2 regions of the Cellulosimicrobium sp. NPDC055967 genome follow, and region 1 is predicted to be linked to the other one. Evidence: riboswitches for the same ligand, from Rfam matches in the RefSeq annotation. Region 1 holds a riboswitch; the other holds the start of a gene.

Region 1 (3,391 bases):
TCGACCTCGTCCGTGGAGACCCAGTAGTGCTTGGCGTCGTCGAGCACGGGCAGCAGCACGTAGAGCTGCGCGAGCGCGTCGGCGAGCCGGCGCGTGCCGCGCAGGCGCAGGTCGACGTACCGCGACGTGCCCCATGCCGGGACGGTCGGGTCGAGCGGCTCCGCGGTCGCCGTCACGTGCCAGCCCAGCGGCTCGAACAGCCGCCGCGCGAGGTCAGCCCCGCCCCGGCACGGCAGCGCGGGGACGTGGACGTCCAGCGGGAGCTCGACGTCGGGCAGCCCGGGCCGAGCGTCGCACCGGCCCGCCATCGCCGTCGCGAACACCTTGCCGAGCGCGACCGCGACCATCGACGACGCGGCGTAGGGCCGGTCGTTGACGTACTGCGCGAGCGCGAAGGCGTCCCCGCCGCCGAAGCGCTTGTTGCGGACGATCCCCACCGGGTCGACCTCGAGCAGCAGCGCGACCTCGCACCGCTCCGCCGTCGCCTCGGGGTAGAACACGTGCGCGCGGCCCACGGGCAGGTCGAACACCTGCGCACGGTCCGGGTGCTTGTGCAGCAGGAACCCGAGGTCGGTGGCGTCGTCGAGCGTCCCCGGGGACGCCGTCGCGGCGAGGGTCACGAGCATGGCCGCCATGGTGCCATCCGACGGCGGGCGGGGCACCGGGATTGTGGACGACCGCGCAGCCTGTGGACGTCCGAAGTTTCAGCCCCTCCGCCCATCGACGCGGGCGCCCCGGAGGTCTACCGTCGAACCACGGGCGCCGCTGCCCACGGCACGCGCCCGGCCAACGTCCAGCCGGCGGTCACACGTGGTCGCCACGGCCGAGAGCGGCCCTCGGGCCCGGAGGACGACCAGCGGGAGCGACGGCGCTCCGCCGGAAGGGGCGCGTGAGCGGGACCGGTGTACCGTCCGGTGCATGACCGACGTCCGCAGCCGCACCCACGCCCAGGCCGTCGACGCAGCGATCGAGCTCTTCACCCGCAAGGGGTACGAGCAGACGACCGTCGAGGAGATCGCCGACGCCGCCCAGGTCAGCCGCGCCACCTTCTTCCGCCGCTACGGCTCCAAGGAGGACGTGGTCTTCGCGGACCACGAGCTCCTGCTCGACGAGGTCGTCGTCATGCTGGCCGCGACCCGGCCCGTGCCCGACGCCGACGGCCGGCTCACGCCGGACCCCGCCGTCGACCCGTACGTCGAGGTCTGCCGCGCGGCGCGGCTCGTGTTCGACCACCACGTCGGGCAGCGGGAGACTTCGCTCGCGCGGTGGCAGCTCCTCCAGCAGGTGCCGGCGCTGCGCGACCGCGAGCTCGTCACGACGCACCGCTACGAGCGGGCGTTCACCGCGTACCTGCGCGACGCGCTCCCGCCCGACGAGCGCCGCTCCACCGCGTCCATCGCGTTCGCCGCGTCGGTCGTCGCCGTGCACAACGCGCTCCTGCGCCGGTGGCTGCGCTCCCCCGACCAGGACCTGCGCCCCCAGCTCGAGGAGGCGTTCGCGGACCTGCGCCGCGCCGCCGTCGGCCGGTACGCGGCACCCGACGACGCCGCACCGACCGACGGGCGCGGCCCCGGGGACGGCACGCCCTCCGGGCGACGCGTCGTCGTCACGGTGGTCGACGCCGGGACGGACGCGCAGGGCGTCGCGGACGACGTCGCCCGCGCCGTCCGCGACGCCCTCACCTGACCGGTGCTGGCCCCGAGATAGCGACGTCCCGCCGAGATAGCGACGCACGACCTCCTGGGACCGCGGATCGCCGCCGGGCGTCGCTATCTCGCGAGAGGTGCGCACGCACGGTGGCGGGGAATGCGCCGGTAGCATCGGCGGTTGCAGAACGCAGTACGCACGAACGTGCTCCGGGGTCGGTGCAATTCCGAGCCGGCGGTGACAGTCCGCGACCCGCGCCCACGCGCGGTTGACCTGGTGGAACTCCAGGACCGACGGTGACAGTCCGGATGGGAGGAAGCACGTGCGGCGCGGCCGTCCTCGGCCGGGCTCTCACGAGCCCGCGCGACGGGGCGCGGCCTCGCCGTGGTGAGCGACGCCGTCGGGCCGCCCTGGGCGCCCGGCCCGCCGCCCGCCCTCACCCCGGAGCCACCGTGCCCGGGAGGACGAGGACATCCGATGGACCTGATCCACGCGCTGTTCGACGCGCAGCTGACGATCGGCGACCAGCACCTGCTGTGGCGCGAGATCGTGGGCAACGGGTTCGGCCTGGCGTCGGCGCTGGGCGGCATGCGGCGCAAGGTGTGGGCGTGGCCGGTGGGCATCGTCGGCAACCTGCTGCTGCTCACGGTGTTCCTCGGCGCGGTGTTCGCGACCCCCAACCCCGTGAACCTGCTCGGCCAGGCCGGGCGGCAGGTCATGTTCGTCGTCGTGTCGGTGTACGGGTGGGTGCAGTGGCGCCGGACCCAGGCCCGGCTCGGCGAGACCGACGCGGACAGCCACGGCGTCGCCGTCGTGCCGCGCTGGGCGTCGTGGCGTCAGCGCGCGTTCCTCGTCGTCGCGCTCGTCGGCGGGACGGCGCTGCTCACGCCCCTGTTCCGGGCGCTCGAGTCGTACGAGCCCGTCTGGGCCGACGCGTGGATCTTCATGGGCTCGCTGCTCGCGACGTACGGCATGGCCAAGGGCTGGGTCGAGTTCTGGCTGATCTGGGTCGCGGTGGACGTCGTGGGCGTGCCGCTGCTGATCTCGGCCGGGTTCTACGCGTCCGCGTTCATGTACGTGTTCTACGGCGCGTTCACGCTCGTCGGGTTCTTCGTGTGGTGGCGCGTCAACCGGCGCGCGACGGCTGAGGCGGCGGCGGGCGCGCCCGCCTGACCTGGGTGCCTGCGGCCGGGGCAGCCGCGGGTCAGTCCTCGAACAGCATCCGGTCCGACGGCGCGGTGCGGCTCGCGCGCAGCGCCGGGTCCGTGCACAGCGCCTCGACGAGCTCCTCGCTCCCGCCCACGTAGGTCGCGGCGGCGTCGATCTCGGTCCCGACGAACCACGACCTGTCCTCGGGCCACCACAGGTTGGGCGGCTGCTCGTGGTCGCGGAAGACGCCGACGTCGGCGAGGGTCCCCGTCCACAGGTGGTACTCGCGGTGCGGGAGCAGGAGCATCGGCGCGGCCGGGCGCTCGACGAGCGTCGGCGCGAGCTGCTCCCACGCCTCGGCGACCGCGCGCTCGATCTCCGCTGCGGTCGGCCGCGGCTCGTCCTCGGGCCACCCGACCAGCGGCGCTGCGCCCGAGCTCGCGCGCGGGTCCGTGCCGTGGTCGTAGAGGAACGCGTGGCCCGTCCACAGCGCGAGGTGCACGGGCTGGTCCCCGGTGAAGGCCGCGAGCGCCGCGGCCAGGGCGTCGGTCCGCGTCGCGAGCGTGTCGTCGTCGTCCCAGCCCGGGTGCGGGAC
Region 2 (3,391 bases), on a different contig from region 1:
GACCACCGGGTCGTTTGTGCCGTCGGCCCGGGGCCGCCCGGAGACCTCCGCGACGAGGAACGGCAGGCCGCGGGCGGTGACGTCGTCGAGCTTGCGCTCCCACGCGGGGACGTCCCAGACCTCCTCCTCGAACGTCACGCACGTGTCGCGGACGAAGGGCGCGGCGATCGCGGCGACGCGGCCGAGGTCGGCCCGCGTGGCGGCGCGCACCCGGACGTCCGCGGGGACCCGTGCCGGCCCTGTCGGCGCAGGTGGGCGTCGGGTCCCGGGGGAGGGGAGGCTGCTCACGGGACGAGCCTACGGGCGTCGGGGGCGGACGGAGGCACCCTAGGCTGGAGCCATGGCAGCCCTCATCGCACCGAGCATCCTGTCCGCCGACTTCGCGAACCTCGAGCGTGACCTGAACGCCATCTCGACGGCGGACTACGCGCACGTCGACGTCATGGACAACCACTTCGTGCCGAACCTCACGCTCGGGCTGCCGGTGTTCGAGCGCCTGGCGCAGGTGTCGCCGGTCCCGATCGACGCGCACCTCATGATCGAGGACCCGGACCGCTGGGCGCCGGCGTACGCGGAGGCCGGGGCCGCGTCCGTCACGTTCCACGCCGAGGCCGCTGCCGCCCCTGTGCGGCTCGCACGCGAGCTCCGGCGCCTCGGGTCCCGTGCAGGCCTCGCGCTGCGCCCTGCGACGCCCGTGGAGCCCTTCCTGGACCTCCTGGCGGAGGTCGACATGATCCTCGTCATGACGGTCGAGCCGGGCTTCGGCGGGCAGTCGTTCATCGACGGGACGCTCCCGAAGATCCGGCGGGCCCGCGAGGCCGTGAGCGAGTCGGGGCTGGACGTGTGGATCCAGGTCGACGGGGGAGTGTCGCGCTCGACCATCGAGCGGGCGGCCGACGCGGGGGCGAACGTCTTCGTCGCCGGGTCGGCCGTGTACGGGGCGGAGAGCGTGCCGGGAGAGATCCAGGCGCTGCGCGAGCTGGCGGAGGCGTCGGCGCACGCCCACTGACGAACGGAGGGGGAGCCCGCACGAGCCCGGGCTCCCCCTTCTCGTTCGGATAGAAATAGTGTGCCAAGCAGCCATCACCACCCCACCCCACCGAGATCCCTCACCACCAAGCACGGAGGGGAGGGGGTTGCCGGGTTCACGTCCGCTCGGCAGGCGGACGGGCCGGCCCCGGGGAATGCGCGAGTAGCATGCTCGGTTGGAAGCAGCAGTACGCACGAACGTGCTCCGGGGTCGGTGCAATTCCGAGCCGGCGGTGACAGTCCGCGACCCGCGCCCACGCGCGGTTGACCTGGTGGAACTCCAGGACCGACGGTGACAGTCCGGATGGGAGGAAGCACGTGCGGCGCGGCCACGCCCAAAGCGTGGTGCTCCGGCGACCCGTCGGAGCACCCGTCCGTGACGGCGACGGCCTCGCCGTGGTGAGCGACGCCGTCGGGCCGGTCCAGGCCTGACCCCGCCGCCCCCCTCACCCCGGAGCACGCGTGCCGGGAGGAGGACGATGGGCGAGCACCCCAGGACCCTGACGATCGACGCCGCGATGACGCGCGCGCTCGAGCTCGCGGGACACGGACCCGCGCACGGACCCAACCCCCGGGTCGGCTGCGTCCTGCTGGGGCCCGCCCCGCACGGCCGTGCCCTGCCCGACGGCGCCGCGCCCGGCTCGCTGGACCCGCACCCACGGCCTGTCCTCGCCGAGGGTTACCACCAGGGTGCGGGGACGCCGCACGCCGAGGCCGCCGCCCTCGCGGACGCGCGGGCGCGCGGCGTCGACGTCACCGGCGCGACCGCCGTCGTGACGCTCGAGCCGTGCGCCCACACCGGCCGCACGGGGCCGTGCGCGGACGCGCTCGTCGCTGCGGGAGTCGCGGAGGTCGTGCACGCCGTCGACGACCCGAACCCCGTGGCGACGGGTGGTGCGCACCGCCTGCGCGCGGCCGGGGTGCGCGTCGTGCGCGGCCTGCGCTCCGCCGAGGGCGAGGAGCTTCTCCGGGTGTGGCTGACGTCCGTGCGGCGCGGGGCCCCGTACGTGACGCTCAAGACGGCGACGACGCTCGACGGGTACGTCGCGGCCGAGGACGGCACGAGCCGCTGGATCACCGGGCCGGCCGCCCGCGAGCACGCGCACCGCGTGCGCGCCGAGGTCGACGCGATCCTCGTCGGCACGGGCACGCTCCTCACGGACGACCCGGCGCTCACCGCACGGGTGCGCACGCACGCCGCGAGCGCCGAGAGCCTCGCGGCGCACCAGCCCCTGCGGGTCGTCGTCGGGCTGCGGGGGATCCCGCCGACGGCGCGCGTGCGCGGGGAGGGCGGCGAGCTGCTGCACCTGCTGACGCGCGACGTCGGGCAGGTGCTGGAACGGCTCGGGGAGCGCGAGGTGCGGCACGTCCTCGTGGAGGGCGGTCCGACGCTCGCGACGGCGTTCCTCGTGGCGGGCGTGGTGGACGAGCTGCACGCGTACGTGGCCCCGGTGCTGCTGGGGAGCGGTCGGCGGGCCGTGGACGGGCTGGGCGTGGCGACGATCGCCGACGCGCACCGGTTCCGCACGGTCGAGGTGAGGCGGGTCGGGGACGACGCGCTGGTGGTGTCCAGGAAGAGCACGGAAGGACGGGACGGCTGATGTTCACGGGGATCGTGGAGGAGATCGGGAAGGTCCGGGACGTCGGGTTCCCGGGCGGCGAGGGGGCGGACGCGGTGCTCACGGTCGAGGGGCCGCTCGCCACGTCGGACGCGGCGCTGGGGGACTCGATCGCGGTCAACGGGGTGTGCCTGACGGTGACGAGCCTGGGGGGTGACGGATCGTTCACCGCGGACGTGATGCCGGAGTCGCTGCGCCGGACCGCGCTGGGCGACCTCGTCGCGGGTTCCCCGGTGAACCTGGAGCGTGCGGTGCGGGCGGACGCGCGGCTGGGGGGTCACGTGGTGCAGGGGCACGTGGACGGCGTCGGGACGCTCGTGAGCCGCGACCCGGGGGAGCGCTGGGACGACCTGGTGTTCTCGGCGCCCGCGGGCTTGACGCGGTACGTGGCGGAGAAGGGGTCGATCGCGGTGAGCGGGGTGTCGCTCACGGTGACGCACGTGGACGACGAGTCTTTCGGCGTCTCCCTCATCCCGACGACGCTCGAGGCGACGATCCTCGGCGGGCTCGTCCCGGGCGACCGGGTGAACCTCGAGGTCGACGTGCTCGCGAAGTACGTCGAGCGCCTGCTCGTGTCGGGCTCCGGTACCGGCGCCGTCGGCGGGAACGCGTCGTGACGGGCGCGGGGTCCGCGAGCGCCGCGGTGTCGGACGGTTCGGGAGGCGTGCGACTGGGGTCGGTGGAGGAGGCGCTGGCGGAGATCCGGGCGGGTCGTCCGGTGCTGGTGGCGGACTCGCCGGACC

What was found. Region 1 has a riboswitch for FMN ahead of pnuC (nicotinamide riboside transporter PnuC). Riboswitches for the same ligand answer to the same signal wherever they lie in the genome.
Region 2: it holds a riboswitch for FMN, as region 1 does, so the genes downstream of both, ribD (bifunctional diaminohydroxyphosphoribosylaminopyrimidine deaminase/5-amino-6-(5-phosphoribosylamino)uracil reductase RibD) here and pnuC (nicotinamide riboside transporter PnuC) in region 1, are expected to answer to the same signal.

Annotation. Positions count from the first base shown of each region.
Region 1 is NZ_JBHJYJ010000020.1:8,368-11,758, forward strand. It holds gene ACFC2L_RS18445 (3' terminal RNA ribose 2'-O-methyltransferase Hen1) at 1-626, opposite strand, end outside; gene ACFC2L_RS18450 (TetR/AcrR family transcriptional regulator) at 919-1,686, shown strand; FMN riboswitch at 1,848-1,973, shown strand; gene pnuC (nicotinamide riboside transporter PnuC) at 2,125-2,820, shown strand; gene ACFC2L_RS18460 (hypothetical protein) at 2,852-3,391, opposite strand, start outside.
Region 2 is NZ_JBHJYJ010000004.1:143,773-147,163, forward strand. It holds gene ACFC2L_RS07315 (GNAT family N-acetyltransferase) at 1-288, opposite strand, end outside; gene rpe (ribulose-phosphate 3-epimerase) at 341-1,009, shown strand; FMN riboswitch at 1,226-1,351, shown strand; gene ribD (bifunctional diaminohydroxyphosphoribosylaminopyrimidine deaminase/5-amino-6-(5-phosphoribosylamino)uracil reductase RibD) at 1,509-2,630, shown strand; gene ACFC2L_RS07330 (riboflavin synthase) at 2,630-3,265, shown strand; gene ribB (3,4-dihydroxy-2-butanone-4-phosphate synthase) at 3,313-3,391, shown strand, end outside.